2 regions of the Clostridium celatum genome follow, and region 2 is predicted to be linked to the other one. Evidence: a T-box and tRNA genes for the amino acid it is inferred to sense, from the RefSeq annotation. Region 2 holds a T-box; the other holds one or more tRNA genes.
What was found. The T-box of region 2 lies ahead of metG (methionine--tRNA ligase). A T-box ahead of a tRNA ligase gene usually reads a tRNA of that ligase, here a tRNA-Met.
Positions count from the first base shown of each region.

Region 1: it has a tRNA-Met gene. The T-box ahead of metG (methionine--tRNA ligase) is inferred to sense a tRNA for this amino acid. The anticodon was not compared.

Region 1 is NZ_JAJKGM010000014.1:20,577-30,135, forward strand. Features, by position in the region: gene LPC13_RS07825 (lactate utilization protein) at 1-267, opposite strand, end outside; gene LPC13_RS07830 (NUDIX hydrolase) at 413-979, shown strand; gene nifJ (pyruvate:ferredoxin (flavodoxin) oxidoreductase) at 1,000-4,515, opposite strand; tRNA gene LPC13_RS07840 (tRNA-Met) at 4,730-4,805, shown strand; gene LPC13_RS07845 (glycerophosphodiester phosphodiesterase) at 4,887-5,606, opposite strand; gene LPC13_RS07850 (cysteine hydrolase family protein) at 5,758-6,297, opposite strand; gene LPC13_RS07855 (undecaprenyl-diphosphate phosphatase) at 6,519-7,346, shown strand; gene LPC13_RS07860 (PAS domain-containing sensor histidine kinase) at 7,409-9,364, opposite strand; gene LPC13_RS07865 (hypothetical protein) at 9,540-9,559, shown strand, end outside.
Region 2 is NZ_JAJKGM010000009.1:73,564-83,122, reverse strand. Features, by position in the region: gene rsmA (16S rRNA (adenine(1518)-N(6)/adenine(1519)-N(6))-dimethyltransferase RsmA) at 1-180, opposite strand, end outside; gene rnmV (ribonuclease M5) at 181-735, opposite strand; gene LPC13_RS06165 (G5 domain-containing protein) at 923-1,972, opposite strand; gene LPC13_RS06160 (TatD family hydrolase) at 2,215-3,000, opposite strand; gene metG (methionine--tRNA ligase) at 3,368-4,996, opposite strand; gene metG (methionine--tRNA ligase) at 5,229-7,172, opposite strand; T-box leader at 7,303-7,541, opposite strand; gene LPC13_RS06145 (FUSC family protein) at 7,663-8,160, shown strand; gene LPC13_RS06140 (Na+/H+ antiporter NhaC family protein) at 8,297-9,559, opposite strand, start outside.

The DNA of each region.
Region 1 (9,559 bases), on a different contig from region 2:
GTTTTTTATTTCCTCTTTACTTAAACCAACCTTATATCTGTCTAAAAAATCATATCTTTCACTTCTTAAATGATCTATAATGCCATACTCAAATAACGTCATAGATCCACCACAACTTATCTTGCTACCTTCTTTAACTAATTCATCTATTTTGTCAATAAGCTCTTCCCTTGTATTAACTAAGAAACCTTCCATATTATTTTTTCTTAAAGCTTCAATTGTTCTATTAATTTTAAGTTCATTTACTAATCTTTTATTTTTATCCATTTTTACTCCTTAAAATCTTATTTTTCCATAATTGTATCATAAATATATAATACATTTCTAATCTTTATTTAATTATGATATTATTAGACTATACACTATATTGTACCAACTCTTTAACAAATGTCATAACGAAAGGATTTTTATTATGAATTGGATTGAAAAAATAAAAGAATATATACCTTATAATGAACAAGAACATAGTGACAAAGCTTTAATAGTTAATTGTATTGACAAATATGACAACATTTTATCTCGTGAAAATACACTTGCTCATATAACTAGCTCCGGCTATATAGTAAATAAAAATAGAACAAAAGTTTTAATGATTTATCATAATATTTATCAAAGTTGGGCTTGGACAGGTGGTCATGCTGATGGTGATTGTGATTTACTTCATGTAGCTATTAAAGAGGCAAAAGAAGAAACTGGTTTAAAAAATGTAACTCCTGTATTAGATGATATCTTTGGTTTAGATGTTCTTACTGTTAATGGTCATATAAAAAGAGGACAATATGTTTCATCACATTTACATTTATCTATTGCTTATCTTTTAGAAGCTGATGAGGATGATTTGCTTATTGTAAATGAAGAAGAAACTAGCGGGGTTAAATGGTTACCAATTAATGAACTTCACATTCATTGCAATGAACCTTACATAGTTAAATCTGTATATGACAAATTTAATAAAAAAATTAAAGAGCTGAATTTATAAAACTCAGCTCTTTATCTTTATTAATTTTCTGCTAATTTCTTATATTTTTCATATCTTTCTTTAGCATCTTGTTCAGTCTTAGCAAATAATTCTTCTGCAAGTTCTGGGAATACTTTAGCTAATGCTGCATATCTAACTTCACCCATTAAGAAATCTTTAAAGTTTGCCTTTGGTTCTTTTGAATCTAAAGTAAATGGATTCTTTTCACCCTTAAGAGTAGGATTATATCTATAAAGTGTCCAGTATCCACACTCTACAGCTTTCTTTTGTTCGTCAGGAGTATTACTCATACCATTTTTAATACCATGACTAATACATGGTGCATATCCAATTATCAATGATGGTCCATCATAAGCCTCCGCTTCAGCAATTGCTTTTATAGTTTGATTCTTATCTGCTCCTAAAGATACTTGTGCTACATAGACATAACCATAGCTCATAGCCATCATTCCTAAATCTTTTTTCTTAGTTCTCTTTCCTGAAGCTGCAAATTTAGCAATAGCTGCTGTTGGAGTAGATTTTGAACTTTGCCCTCCAGTATTTGAATATATTTCTGTATCAAATACAAATACATTTACATCTTCATTACTTGCTAGTACATGATCAAGTCCACCATATCCAATATCATATGCCCAACCATCTCCACCAAATATCCATTGTGATCTCTTAATAAAGAATTCTTTATCTTTTAATATTTCTTTTGCTATTTCATCACTACATCCTTGTAATGCAGCTTCTAATTTTTCTGCTCTTTCTCTTGATCCTTCTCCAATATCTTTATTACTTAACCATTCTTCCATTGCTTCTTTTGCAGTACTACATAAATTTTCATCTAATGCCTTTTTTATATTTGAAGCAATTCTTTCTCTTATTGTTTTAACACCTAAGAACATTCCAAGTCCATATTCTGCATTATCTTCAAATAATGAATTTGCCCATGCAGGTCCATAACCTTGTTGATTTTTTGTATATGCTGTTGCAGCTCCTGATGATGCCCAAATTGAAGAACAACCTGTTGCATTCGCAATCATCATTCTATCACCAAATAACTGAGTAATTAGTTTTGCATATGGAGTTTCTCCACAACCTGCACATGCCCCTGAGAACTCTAAAAGTGGTTGCTCAAATTGACTACCTTTAACAGTCTTTTTATTCATAGGATTCTTCTTATTCTTAATATCTTCTACAGCAAAATTCCAAGCTTCTATTTGATCATGTTGTGAGTCAAATGGCTTCATTATTAATGCTTTTCCTGGTGCTGGACAAACTTCTGCACAATTTGAACATCCTGTACAATCAAGTGGAGTTACCCCAATTGTATAAAAATAAGGTGTTTCACTCTTAACACCATTGGCTTTTAATTTCTTAAAGCTTTCTGGTGCATTTTTTAACTCTTCTTCAGTTGATAAGAAAGGTCTTATACATGCATGAGGACATACATATGAACATTGATTACATTGGATACAATTTTCTGGTATCCATTCAGGTACATTAACAGCTATACCTCTCTTTTCATATGCTGTAGTTCCATGCATAAATGTACCATCTTCAAGATTATTATTTACAAATGTTGAAACTGGTAAGTTATTACCTTCTAATCTATTGATTGGTATACATACTTCTTCAACAAACTTTGGTACTTGCATTTTTTCATCTAATTTATCATCTTCAGCATTTTTCCATTCATTAGGTATATTAACTTTTACTAAAGATTCTAAACCTTTATCTATAGCTGCAAAATTCATGTTTACAACTTTTTCACCTTTTTTTCCATAAGATGTTACAACTGCATCTTTTAAATATTTAACAGCTTCATCAACTGGAATTATATTTGCTACCTTAAAGAACGCAGCTTGCATTATCATATTTATTCTTCCGCCAAGTCCTATCTCTTGAGCTATCTTAACTGCATTTATTGTATAAAAATTTATATTATTTTCAGCAATATATTTTTTCATTTTAGCTGGTAATCTATCATTTAATTCTTCTTCATTCCAAATAGTATTTAATACAAATACTCCATTTTTTCTTAATCCTTCAAGTACATTATATGAATATACATAAGATTGATTATGACAAGCAACAAAATCTGCTTTATCAATTTCATAATGTGATTTTATTGGATTTTTACCAAATCTTAAATGAGATACAGTTATTCCTCCTGATTTTTTAGAATCATATGCAAAATATCCTTGAGCATACATATTAGTATGATCACCAATTATTTTTATTGCATTCTTATTTGCACCAACTGTACCATCGGAACCTAAACCCCAGAACTTACATGCAGTTGTTCCTTCTACTGCTACATCTATTTCTTTATTTGGTTCTAATGATAAATTAGTTACATCATCAATTATTCCAATAGTAAATCTATTCTTTGGCTTATCCTTTGCTAGATTTTCATAAACAGCAACTATATCTGATGGATATGGATCTTTAGAACCTAATCCAAATCTTCCTCCAACTACTTTTGGTGGATTCTCCATTTCATTTACTGCTCTTAATACATCTAAGTATAAAGGTTCTCCAATTGAGCCAGGTTCTTTTGTTTTATCTAAAACAGCTATTTTTTTAACTGATTTTGGTATAGTATTTAATAATCTTTCTATACTAAATGGTCTATAAAGTCTAACCTTTATAAGTCCTACCTTTTCACCTTTACTCATTAAATAATCTATTGTTTCTTCGATTACTTCACTTACTGCACCCATAGAAATTATAATTCTATCAGCATTATTATCACCATAATAATCAAAGCAATGATATTCTCTACCTGTTAACTCAGTGATTTTGCTCATATATTCTTCTACTATTGCTGGAATATCATCATAATATTTATTTAGAGATTCACATAATTGGAAGTATACATCTGGATTTTGAGCTGTACCTCTAGTAACAGGATGACTTGGATTTAATGCATTCTTTCTAAAATTTTCAACTGCATCATAATCTAAAAGTTTAGCTAACTCATCATATTCTAATACCTCTATCTTTTGTATTTCATGAGAAACCCTAAATCCATCAAAAAAGTTTACAAATGGCATTCTTGCTTTAATTGCTGTTAAATGTGCTACTGGTGATAAATCCATTACTTCTTGAACAGAACCTTCTGCTAGCATTGCACATCCTGTAGCCCTTGCTGCCATAACGTCTTGATGATCTCCAAAAATACTTAATGATGAAGTTGCTAATGCTCTAGCTGCAACATGAATAACTGCTGGTAACCTTTCCCCAACCATCTTATACATATTGGGAATCATAAGTAATAATCCTTGTGATGCTGTATACGTAGTTCCTAATGCACCACTTTGAAGAATTCCATGTAATGCACCTGCTGCTCCTGCCTCCGATTGCATTTCCACTACTTTTACTGTTTGATTAAATATATTCTTTTTGCCTTGAGCTACCCATTCATCTATATGTTCTGCCATAGGAGATGATGGAGTGATAGGATAGATTGAACTTACTTCTGTATATGCATATGAAATATATGCAGCTGCAGTATTTCCATCCATGGTTTTCATTTTTCTCATAGCTTTACCTCTCTTTCTTTAACATTCTAGATTTCATATATTTATAAGCTATTATCAATATTTTTACTCCTTAATAGTATTTAAAAAAATAAATATAAATATGTATTTATATAATGTATTAATATTTTTTTCCTTTTTTTGTAATTTATATATTGACTCTATATTTTTATAGTAGTATACTAATACTATAGTTAATAATTTAAATCTTTAATATCGCGGGGTGGAGCAGTCGGTAGCTCGTTGGGCTCATAACCCAAAGGTCATAGGTTCAAATCCTTTCCCCGCAACCAAAAAAGGATGTCATTTGACATCCTTTTTATTTAAATATAAAATTTTAAACCTTACCCTAAATCAATTTTAAGTCCTACAACTTACTTTTCTAGTATTTCCTTTAATAAATGAAAGCAATCTGTAAAAATTCCATCAACATTTGCTTCAATCAAATTTCTCATATAAATTGGGCTATTTACAGTATATACATTTACTTTTAAATTTTTCTTATGAGCCTCTTCAATAAGTTCTTTAGATACTAAGCTTATACTTGGATTTATTGCATCCACATCTAAGCTATTTGCATAATTTATAATATTATCAATTTGCTTTTCATATAATATTGCTGTTTTAATGCTCTTATCTATATTTTTACATCTTTTTACAGTTTTATGATTAAAGCTAGATAATAACACTCTATCTTTCATATTATGTTTATATATTAACTTAATTACATCATTTTCTATTCCTTCGTATTCAAAAATATCTGTTTTTAATTCTATATTTAAAAAAACATTATTATCTCTAAATAACTGTAATACTTCCTCTAAAGTTGGAATTAAGCAACTATCATTATTTCTAAAAAGTATCTTTCTACATCTAAATTTCTTTAATTCATTTAATGTAAAATCTTTTACTAATCCTTTTCCAATTAATGTTCTTTCAATATCTTCATCATGAATTACTACTATTTTATTATCCTTTGTTTTATGAACATCTAATTCAATTCCATTAGCACCTAATCTAATAGCTTCTTTAAATGATAATAGCGTATTTTCCGGATAATCAGAGCTTGCTCCTCTATGGGCAAATTTTATCATTTTTCTCTCTCCTACTTCAACATATTTTGTTGTTTCACTTTAAACTTTTACTATAATCAAATTAACCTTCGTTGAAGCTTCCTTACACATAATATTATATCTTATTTTCATTTATTTTATTTCAATAAAAAGATACTTTAAATTTTATAGTTTATCTAATTACACTAACTTGCAGAAATTCTATTACATCTAATGCTTTTTCATGTAGTGAGTCATCAAAACTTGCACAAAGCTTTCCATTAACTACAATTTCAGCATTTATATATTGAGATTGTAATGTAACAACATTGCTTATAACACACATATTTGTTACAACTCCTACTATTTCTATATAATCAATATCTTTTCCTATCTTTTCACTTAGTTCTATCACTTGCTTTGGTGACATGCCAAAGGCAAACTTATTTATATGAATCGTATTCTCTTCATTTTCAAACTTTTTAAGCTTTCCATATAACTCATGTCCATAAGTTCCTTCTATACAATGAGCTACAGGTAAGTTTTTACCTTCTCTTGTGTTTAAATATTGTTCATTATGTGTATCATAAGTAAATAAAACATTATCTTTATTTTCTAAGTATTCTTTAACTTTATTATATATGCCCTCTTCTAAACTTTCAGCTCTTTTAAATCCTAATACTCCATTAACAAAGTCATTTTGATAATCTACAACTACTAATAGTTTATTCATAAAACCATCCTCCATTTTTATAATATATATATTATATTACCACATTTTCACCATTAACGTTACTGATGTATATACATCTAATGTTGTTTTATTAGAATCTTTATACACCATATATTATTAACATTTTGTACTATTTTACTATTTTACCTTTTATAAATTATGAATTTTATATATAATAGTGAAGTGGTAAATTATATAATTATATATTTGGAGGTATTTAAATGGAATTTTTAGAAATTATAAAAGCCATAATACTTGGTATTGTGGAAGGTATTACAGAATGGCTTCCTATTAGTAGTACTGGACATATGATATTAGTGGATGAATTCTTAAAACTTAATGTTTCACCACAATTTATGGAAATGTTCTTAGTTGTTATACAGCTTGGTGCCATTTTTGCAGTTATTGTTCTATACTGGAAGAAGATATTTCCATTTACTTTTGATAATGGAGTTAAAATAGAAAAAGATACTATTTCAATGTGGTTTAAAATAATTGTTGCTTGTATTCCTGCAGCAGTTGTTGGACTTTTATTTGATGATGTACTTAATGAACTATTTTATAATCCTATAACAGTTGCAATAATGCTAATTTTATTTGGTATTTTATTTATTGTTATAGAAAATTACAATAAGAACAAAAGACCAACAGTTACTACTTTATCAGAAATAACATATCAAGTTGCAATAATGATAGGTATTTTCCAACTTATAGCTGCAGTATTCCCTGGTACTTCTCGTTCAGGTGCAACTATTGTTGGAGCTTTATTAATCGGTGTTTCAAGAACTGTAGCAGCAGAATTCACATTCTTCCTTGCTATCCCTGTTATGTTTGGTGCTAGTGCCTTAAAACTTCTTAAATTTGGTTTTAGTTTTACAGGAAATGAAATGGTATTATTATTAACAGGTATGATTGTTGCATTTATAGTATCTATTATGGCAATTAAATTCTTAATGTCTTATATTAAGACAAACGACTTTAAAATTTTTGGTTGGTATAGAATTATACTTGGTATTATTGTTCTTGCATACTTCTATTTTATTAAATAGTAATTAGATAAATAATAAAAGGGAGCAGATACTTAAAAAGTATCTGCTCCTTTTATTTACTTTTAGTATAATTCATATATATCTGAAAATTCTATATCTATTTTTTGTACTAATGGTTTGTTATCAACATCTATTATCCTACTATTTCCTTCAGATTCCGCCACCTTAACATTTGGAAGTTTTACCACAAACTCACTTCCTTTTTCTGTATTATTTTCTAAATAAACCATACCTTCATGAAGTTCAATTAATGATTTTACTAAAGCTAAACCTATTCCACTTCCTTCATTTTTTCTATTAAAAGATTTATCTTCTTGAACAAATCTTTCAAATATATCATCTTTAAGCTCTTTTGCAACACCTACTCCATCATCTTTTATTCTTATAGTTAAATACTCTTCATCTGCATCCATTAAAACAAAAATATTTCCTCCATCGTCAGTAAATTTAATAGCATTTGAAAGTATATTTAAAATTACCCTCTCTATACTTTCAGGATCACACTTTATTTCTAACTCTTCAATATATGTATCAAATATTACATTTATATTCTTAGATTCTACATATGGTACTATTGACATAGTTATATCTTCTACTAAGCTAATTATTTCATAATTTACAAATGAAAGTGTCATATAACCAGAATCAATTTTAGTTATATCGACTAAATTATTAACTAATCTAAGTAACCTATAACAATTTTGCTTTATTGTTTTATCATATTTTTTATATGCTATGGATAATGCTTCATCACTATTTTCTTTATTAATTTCAAGTAACTGCATACAGGAATAAATTATATTTATAGGTGTTTTAATTTCGTGAGATAAATTAGCAAAAAATTGCCCTTTTGCTTTTTCTACTTCTTTTATTTCCTTATATTTTTTCTTTAAATTCTCAAGTTGTTCTCTATAACTATAATCCCTTGCAACAATTACTCTTTCTATAGTTTCCCCCTCACTATTATTTACACTAGTAATTATACTTTCCGTCTGAAATACTTTTCCTGTTTTACATTTCCACTTTTGTTCTAGTAGTATAGTGTTTGCCTCTAAATCATTATTTAATATATTCTCTTCATAAATTATTTTACTATAATTATGTCCTATAATATCTTCTTTTTCATAACCAAGCTTACTTAATACTATCTTATTTACATATAATACTTGTCCTTCTTTATCTGTAGTTAATATTAAATCTTTTACACTTTCAGAAATATTAGAAATTATTTTTTCATTATTGCTTACTTCATTATTTAATACTATACTCTCTTGAATTTTTCTTACGACCTCAATATATAATCCAACCAATAATATAAAATAAGCAGTAACAGTTATTAACTTATTATACTCGCTAACCTTATAGCTATATAATGAAAATATTTTAAGATAAAATATTCTCCTTATTGTAAAAACACTTATACTTGCTACAAAAATAGTATATATACATTCACTTTTCTTAATAGCTCTTTTAGCAAGTAATATTAATGATATAAAATAATATACTACTAATGCTACTTGAAATATCTCTCCTTCAATAGTATATATTTCCCTTAATTTTAGTTCAAAATATGTACCTAATAAATTTATTAAAATAGATAAAATAATGCAAAACTTCTTTTTATCAACTAAAAATTTAGCATATTTACTATTATTATGTATAGCTATCGTTAATAGCAATATTCTAAAAATAAATGGAAATGTTATTAATCCCTCACTAATAAAATTTATAAGAATATACTCAATAAATATACTTATATAAGAAATATTCAAAATAAAAAACTCATTATTTTTATACATATAATAATATAAAAAACAGCATGGTATTGAAATAATACCAAGTATAATATTAATTCCATTTAAATCATTCAATATAAAATTATTTGCCATGAAGTTAGAATCTATAAAATTTATTCCTAAAATAAATATATTTAAAATTATTACAGTTCCAATTAACATAAATTTAAGATATCTTTTATTCCTTTTTTCATAACTTTTTTCTTTTGTGTCGTACTTCATTAATTCATCCCTTTACACTTTGTAATTTCTAATAATTATCATATTAACATATTTATTGATTATATTTCTATTCCTAATTTATATTTTATTTGTAAAATATAATAAATTTTCACTTTTAATACAATATTCTTATTTAATTGCATATATTATTATAAGCAATAAGTAAAGTGATATTATGAAATGTGTTATTGAATT
Region 2 (9,559 bases):
TGTTAATGTTCCAACTCCTGGTCCTATTTCTATAACTAAATCTTCTTCGTTAACTTCTGCACCTAAAACAATATCTCTAGGAACTGAATCATCAACTAAAAAGTTTTGTCCTAAACTTTTTGAAAATTTAAAGTTATACTTTTTAACCAGTTCAGCAGTTTTTACATCTTTAATATCCATTTATTTATTCTCCTCTAGTTCTTTGTCTACATATTTAATAGCTTCTATAAATTCTTCTTTTGTTATTCCATAATTATTAAGTCTAGATAACATTTGATTGGCATTTCCATATCCAATTCCAAGCTTATTTCCTAACTTAATTCTTCTAGCCTTCGCATTTTTATCTCCACTTAATCTAAAGAAGAACATATCTTGTGCATCAAAAATAGGTTCTACTTCTTCAACAGTTACTTTTGCCCTTTTTAAAGCTTCTATAATAACTTCTGGAGTAGCATTTTCAACACCTATATCATCATCTTTAATTCCGTCCTCTTGTGCAATATAAGCATGCTTTATTCCTGGTACTCTTTTTGCTATTATTTTTCTAATCTTCTCTCCTGCAAAGTCTGGATCAGTTAATACTATTACACCCTTCCTTTTTTGGGCTTCCTTAATTCTAGCAATTACTTTAGCATTTATTCCAAAACCACCAACAGCTATCATTTCTGCTTTAACAGCCTTTTTAACGGCAGCTACATCATCTTTTCCTTCAACTACTATAACCTCTTTTATCATGGCTTCTCTTCCTTTCCTATAGAGTCTATTATTAATTTATCCTTATATTTGTATTATGTCAAACCTTTAATTAGTTATAAGCTAATAGTTTATAGTTATTAATTACTAAATAAATTAAATTTTTTAACATTAATACTTATAGGTTAAGTAAAAGAGGTTGGCATAATTGCCAACCTCTTTTAGTAATTTACCATTCTCCTGGATATGCTAGAATATAAACTCCAACGTCATACTTTCTTCCCCATGTAGATGCCTCTTCATGAGAATTCAAATATACATCAATGATATTACCTACTATAGCCCCACCAGTATCAGCTGCTACTGCTTTACCATAATTCTCTACGTATACTAACGACCCTAACGGTATAACTCTTGGGTCAACAGCAATAGTGCTTATTCCTTCCGGATTATATACAGGAACAGTTCCTGTAGCGGTAAGACCTCCTCCAATATATGCAGTAGATTCACAATATATTAAATGCTTATATTCAATATTTCCATCTCTACTTGCAAAAACTCTTCTTGTCCCTTCTGCTATAATCTCATTAACAGGTTCTTTTACGACCTTTGATTTGATTATATTTCTCGCTACTTCTTTGCCATCTTTTTTAATAATCTTATAGGTAATTTCTTTTTCACCAGCTACTCCAGCTTGTCTCACTTCTTCGGTATTAATATCTAAATTATTATCTTCTTGTGTTATAGTTTCAAAATCAATTGCTTCAATAGCAACTTCATTTAAAATTTCAACATCAACAAATTGAATTTGAAGACCTTCCTCAATTTTTGTGTCTAAAGATGGAGTTATTTCATCTACTCCTTCTACAAATTCAATTCCCTTTTCTTTAAGTTCTTCTTTCTCTGCACTAATCATATCCTTAATGGTATCTTCAGCAGTTTCTATGATTATTACTTCATCAGCAACTACTAGTTCAACTTCTACAGCTCTTTTAATTGTAATAGTATCATTTGATGATATCTTATTATCTAAGGCTGGTTGTACTTTATCTTTAAGGGATAACTCTATATCCTTATCTAGAAGTACTTCTTTAACAGTCCCTTTATATGTTTTATGTGTTTCTTCATTTCCGTCTATACTTATAATTATGTTTTTTCTTCCGCATGTAAGTGCAATTATTACTACTACCGTTAACATAGTAACTACGCCTACCATCATTTTTGCCTTAGGACTATTAGAAAAATTGTTCAGTAAATATTTTTTCCATTTTTCTACCATCTACCTTTAACCTCCTCTGGCAAGAGCAACCATTGAATTATATAAATAATTCTTATTTTTGTCAAATTACCCACTCTTGCAATAATAAAACTGCTAAGTTAAATGCATCAAATGCATAATAAAAAATAATAAATAAAAATGAATAATAGCGGTTTTTACAGTTTTAGACCTAGTAGATGATGGTAACTAAAATTTTTAGAAATTGTTAGAAAATATTTACAATTTATACTAATTATTTTACTTTATTTTTCTTTATGTATCAACCTAAAGAAATTCTCATTTACGGCTATATTTACTTCTTTTGAACTAATTTTCTTTATTTCAGCTATTTTTTCTATTATATATCTAATATAGTCTGATTTATTCCTTTTTCCTCTATTTGGTGAAGGAGCCATATATGGACAGTCAGTTTCAACTAAAAGTTTTTCTAAAGGAATTCCTTCAATTACTTCACATATTTTTCTTGCATTTTTGAACGTAACAACACCTGTAATTCCTATATAATAACCTAATTTAACACATTCTCTTGCAAATTCCAGACTCCCTGAAAAACAATGTACTATACCTTTTACATTCGGAAATTCTTTCATAATTTCTAGTGTATCTGCATGAGCATCCCTATCATGAATAACTACAGGAAGACTTAATTCTTCTGCTAGCTTCATTTGTTCTCTAAAAACATGTTTTTGAATTTCTCTTTCTGGGTTTTCATCCCAATAATAATCTAACCCTATTTCTCCTATAGCTAAAATCTTTTTATTTTCTTTAACTAATTCACTTATTCTATTTTTTACACTTTCATCATAATCATTAGCATCACTTGGATGAATTCCAAGGGCTCCATAAATAAAGTCATAATCTATAGTTAACTTATTTGTAGTTTCTAAGCTTGCTTTTGAACAAGCACAGTTTAAAATACCTACTACCCCTTCTTCTCTTATTTGAGCTAATACTTCTTCTCTATCTTCACTAAAGGCTTCATCATCATAATGTGCATGTGTATCAAAGATTTCATATTTAAATTCCATATTTATTTCTCCATTTCTATAAATTAATCTTATTGTTTATTATACCAAATTAAACTAAAAAAACTCAGTCAATACTGAGTTTTTTATACTTATTATTGATTTTTTAAACATTTAATAATGATTCATACTTTCTTCAGATTTTTGACACCTAAATGACACAAAAAAGTTATAATATAATATTTGTAAAGTAGTTAAAGCATTATTATTTACCCCTAAAACCATCTTTTAATTGAAACTCTAAATCTCTGATTTAATAAGTTGAATATACCCATTCTACGTGAAGAGAAGGAGTTTCCTTTTAAAACTGGTCCTAGAGTTATTCGTCCCCCAAATGAAATAACTCTAGGTTTTTTTTGTTTAAAAACGCTTATATTTTCTTTTGTTTTAGTCTTTCAACTTCATCATTTACTTTTTTCTTATCGATCTTTTCAAATAATAGAGGGCATTCTTTTACTAATCCTTCTTTTTTCTCAGTAAAACTCCAAATTCCTTTTTCTAATCCTAAAGATATTTTTATTTTTTCACAGCTATTAGGCATAAATGGATATAATAAATTTGCCAAATTAATTATTATTTGTATACAATTATATATTACATCTTTACATTTACTTGGATCTTTGCTTAGTAAATCCCACACTTTATTATTATCAAAATATTTATTTCCTTTTTTGCATAAATCCATAATAGCACTTAAACTATCTTTAAAACGCCCTTCTTCTATATTATCTCCTAAATCAAAATATAAATTTAAAATTTCATTTTTAAATTTATCATCCATTTTTCCATTAGGTATTCTATTAGCATAATTCTTTCTTGCAAATACTATAACCTTATTCACAAAAGAAGAAAATTCCCCAGCTAAATCATTATTATGAACGTTAATATAATCTCTCCAAGTAAAATCAGTATCTTTATCCTCTGGCGAATTTAATGATAAATAATATCTAAAGCTATCTACATTGTAATTCTTACAAATATATTCTGCCCATAAAGCCCAATTCTTTACTGATGAAAATGGTTTACCTTCTAATTTTAAATGCTCACTTGATATTATTCTTAAGTTAGGATTTTTTATTCCAAGCCCAGCTAAAATTGCAGGGAATATTACTGTATGGAATGGTATATTATCTTTTCCATGAATAAAATAAATCCTTGAATCCTCTCCTTGCCAATATTCCCTATAGTCCTCTCCTCTTTCCTCTAAACACTTCATACTAGCTGTAAGATATCCCATAACAGCTTCAATCCACACAAATATCTTTTTATCTTCATATCCATCTAAAGGAACATCTACTCCCCAATTGAAATCCCTAGTTACAGCTCTATCTCTCAGACCTTCATCTAAATATCTTTTAAGGATTTTTTGAGCATTCTCTCTCCATCCTTGTTCTCTTATAAAAATTCTTTTAACATCATTTTCAAATTTAGATAATGTAAAAAATAAATGTTTAGTTTCTTTAAAAACAGGTATTGAGCCGCAATTTTTACATTTAATATCTATTAGTTCATTAACTTCAAATTCTTCATGGCAATTCTCACATCCATCACCAGTTGCTTCTTCATGACACTTCGGACACTTTCCAACAATATATCGATCAGATAAATATTCATTACACTCATTACAAAAAGTTTGCTCTACATTTTTTTCATATATATACCCTTTATTATATAGGTCTAATATAAATTCTTTTACTTTCTTATGATGAAATTCTGACTGAGTTTTTGCAAAAATATCAAAAGAAAACTCTAAAGAATCAAAACATTTTTTAAATTCCTCATGATATTTTTCAACTACTTCTGCTGGTGTAATTCCCTCTTCCTTTGCTTTCATAGTAACTGGCGTACCATGACAGTCAGTTCCAGAAAGAAAAACTACATCATCCCCCATCATTCTATGATATCTTGCTATAATATCCCCTGGTAATAAAACAGCAATTCTTCCTAAATGTAATGGTCCATTAGCATATGGCCATGCATTTCCTATAATAACATTCATTTTAAATAACCCCCTTCTACTACTTAAGAGTTAATAACTAAGAGTTAAGAGTTTAGGAAGAAAGTCAACTTACGCTTACTCTCTAAAATTAAATTTTTAGAACTCCCACAAGGAGTTTTATCCCTAACTCTTAACTCTTCACTTTTAACTCTTATATCTTTTTAAGTAAACACCTACTTGTTTACATTCCTAGGTATAAGTTTAGCTAAACAAATTAATATTTTGGCTTTACTTATCTTACTATGCTTCCTGTTGGTAATTCACCTGGATTAACTAAATTTAAAGTGCTATCATCATCAGTAGCAGCTGCTATTATCATTCCTTGTGATAATTCTCCTCTTAATGTAACAGGCTTTAAGTTAGCAACTAAAACAACATACTTACCAACTAATTCTTCTGGTTTATAGTGCATTGCTATTCCTGATATAACCTGTCTTTCTTCTCCATTTAAATCAACTTTTAACTTTAATAATTTCTTAGCTTTTTTAATTGGTTCACACTCTAATACTTTAACTACTCTTAAATCTATTTTTTCAAAATCTTCAATAGTTATCTCTTCTTTAATTGGTTGCATTTTATATTCTTCTTTTGGTTTATTAGCTTCTAATTGAGCTAATCTCATAGCTTCTAACTCTTCTAAAGTCTTAGCTACATCTATTCTTGGGAATAAAGCTTCACCTTTCTTAACTGCTGTTCCTGGAGTTGTTCCATCAAATCCAGATAATGAATCCCAAGTGTTTACCGTTATATTTAATTGAGCATTAATCTTTTCACTTGTGCTTGGTAAGAATGCTGATAATAATACAGATGCAAATCTTAAGCTTTCAGCTAAGTTATATAAAACTGTACCTAGTCTCTCTTTCTTTTCTTCATCCTTAGCTAATATCCACGGAGTTGTTTCATCTATATACTTATTAGCTCTTCCTATAAGTGCAAATATATCTTCTAATGCTTCTGGAATTCTTAAATTATCTATTGCCTTAGTTACCTTAACTGGAGTTTCTAATGCTAAAGATATTAATTCATTATCTATATCTTCTTTAGCTGTTGGTGCTGGGATTATACCATCAAAATATTTTTCTATCATTGCAACTGTTCTTGATAATAAGTTACCAAGGTCATTACAAAGATCTGAATTAATTTTCTTTATAAATATTTCATTATTGAATAATCCATCTGCTCCAAATGGAATTTCTCTTAATAAATAATATCTAACTGCGTCAACACCAAATTTATCAACTAAAACTACTGGATCAACAACATTTCCTTTTGATTTAGACATCTTTCCGCCATCAACAAGTAACCATCCATGACCAAATACTTGCTTTGGTAATTCTTCTCCTAAAGCCATTAGCATAATTGGCCAATAAATAGTATGGAATCTTAAAATATCTTTACCTATTAAGTGAACATCTGCAGGCCAATATTTTTTGTATAATTCATCATTATCACTACCATATCCTAAAGCAGATATATAGTTTGATAATGCATCTATCCAAACATAAACTACATGTCCTTCATCAAATGTTACAGGAACTCCCCAGTTAAAACTTGTTCTTGATACACATAAATCTTGTAATCCTGGTTTTAAGAAGTTATTAACCATTTCATTCTTTCTTGATTCTGGTTGAATGAATTCTGGATGTTCATCAATATATTTCATTAATCTATCAGCATATTTACTCATTCTGAAGAAGTATGCTTCTTCCTTTGATTTTTCAACTGGTCTACCACAATCTGGGCAATTTCCATTTACTAATTGAGTTTCAGTCCAGAAAGATTCACATGGAGTACAGTATAATCCTTCATATGAAGATTTATATATATCTCCTTGATCGTATAATTGCTTAAATATTTTTTGAACAGTCTTTTTATGATAATCATCAGTAGTTCTTATAAACTTATCATAGCTTATATCCATCATGCTCCATAAATCTTTTATTCCAGCAACTATTTCATCAACATGCTCTTTTGGCGTTATTCCTTTTTCTTCAGCTATTCTTTGAATCTTTTGCCCATGTTCATCTGTTCCTGTTAAAAACATTACATCATATCCATTTAATCTCTTAAATCTAGCTAAAGCATCAGCAGCTACTGTTGTATAAGTATTACCAATGTGTAATTTAGTAGATGGATAATAAATTGGTGTAGTTATATAATATGGTTTTTTTGTCATTTTTCTTCCTCCTCTTTTTTAGTTAACAATTAACCACTAAGAATTAATGATTTTGAGTTGAAACTTAAATACTAACTCAAAAACTTTAACTCTTAACTGAAAAAAGCCTCTATATAGGCTTTTATACCCATATAGAGGCGTTATATACGCGTTACCACTCTATTTTTATATTTATTTCACAATAAATATCTCTGTAGGTGACTATCATCACCCTGCAATATAACGGTTGCTCCCGTATTATCCTAACTTTTAAAGCTCAGATAATCAACTCCAAGACCATCTTCGTAAAGTTCCATAACGCTAGTTTTCACCATACCTAGCTCTCTTTTAGTTATATTCCTAAACTACTCTTCTCTTCTATGTATTTATCAATTTTATAATATTCTAAAATGTAAAAACTGTCAAATACTTTATTAATATTATTATTTCGCTTTATAGTTAAAATTTGTATCGAATTTTGTTATAATACGTAAAGAATAGGAGTGATATCGTGAATTCTTTTAAACTTCCCAAAATAGGACTTAGAACTATAAAATCAGGAATAGCAGTATTTTTATGTTTATTGCTTTTACCAGAAGAACCGTTTTTTTCATGTATGACTGCTGTAATTTGTTTACAAGATACAGTTTATAATTCTATTCATATGGGAATAAATCGTGGAGCTGGAACAATTTTAGGTGCTGCATTCGGTTTAATTTTTCTATTTATATTTAGATCATTAGAAGGTCATATTTCTAATGAATTAATAGCAAAACCAATAATTTACATTATCATTGCATTAGGTGTAATACTTATGATTTATTTATGTAATATTTTCAAAAGACCTGGTGCAATAAATATTACTTGTATAGCATTTTTAGGAGTAACTACAGCTCATGCTTATAGTGATCCTTTATTTTATGCTACAAATAGAATTATAGAAACTTTATTTGGAATAGTCATTTCAATATTAGTAAATAAACTTATAACACCCCCACCACATAAATAATTAGTAATTAATAAAAAACTAATTAGTATTTCTAACTGAAAAAGGTTGTGCTTTTGCACAACCTTTTTTTATAGCCCTTTTTATTTATTTTTCTTATTGCTTCAGCGTTATTCAACCTTTTAACGAATACTTAATTTTAATTTACATTAAGTACATTATCTTCTACAGGCGTAGCTTCCTCAACCTTTTTACCGAATATTTGCACCCCTACAAAAACTGCTAATATTGCTACTGGTAATACTATATATATTGGTAATCCAAATCCAGCTGGAATATATCCAAATAATATTGTAATTACTGCTACAAATAAAGAATACCAAATTTGAGTTTTAACATGCTCAATATGGTTGCATCCTGCACCCATTGATGAAAGTATTGTTGTATCTGATATTGGCGAGCAGTGATCTCCAAATATTGCTCCAGTTAATACCGCACTTGTACTAACAATTACAAATGACATTTCTGGATTTATTGAATATGCTAATGGCACTGCAAGTGGCATTAAAATCCCCATTGTTCCATATGCAGTTCCTGTTGCAAATGATATTACTGCACCTAATATAAATATTAAACTTGGTAGTAAAAAATATGGAATTGATCCTGATAATAAAGTTACTAAGTATTTAGCTGTACCTAATTCTTTTATAACTGAACTTAATGACCAAGCTAATATAAGAATTACTCCTGTAATTAATAATCCCTTCATACCATCAACCCAAACTTCAATAGCCTCACCAATTGTAAATATCTTTTTACAAACTGCCATTATTATAGCAACTATACTGGCAAGTAATGCTGATTGGAATAATGCCACTGATGCATCTGATGCGCTAAATGCCTGCTTTATAGCTTCAAAGGATGCTGGTGAATTAGTCATTAAATTAATAAGTTCAACATCTTCTCCACCCATTATTGCTGTATATCCACTATAGTAAAATGCTGCGATTGCCGCTACTATTAGAACTCCTATTGGAATTATTGCATTCCATATGCTTAATTGCACCCCTTCTTTAGGTTGCATTTCATCTTCTCCTTGAAGATTATCTACTGCAACTTCAGCTCCAATTTTTTGTCCATTTCTAGCTGCCATCTCGGCTTTTCTCATTGGTCCAAATTCTTTTAATAAAACTGCTGTTATAACTATAAATGCTAATATTAATATGTTATAAAATCTATATGGAATTGTTTGAAGAAATACTCCAAAAGCATCTGCTTGTACACCAATTCCTGTGAAAGCATCATTAATTAAACCAACTTCTAACCCTATCCAAGTAGAAATTATTGCAAGCCCTGCAATTGGAGCTGCTGTAGCATCTATAATAAATGCTAATCTTTCTCTAGAAATTTTCATTTTATCTGCAACTGGTCTCATTATTGGTCCAACAATTAACGCATTTGC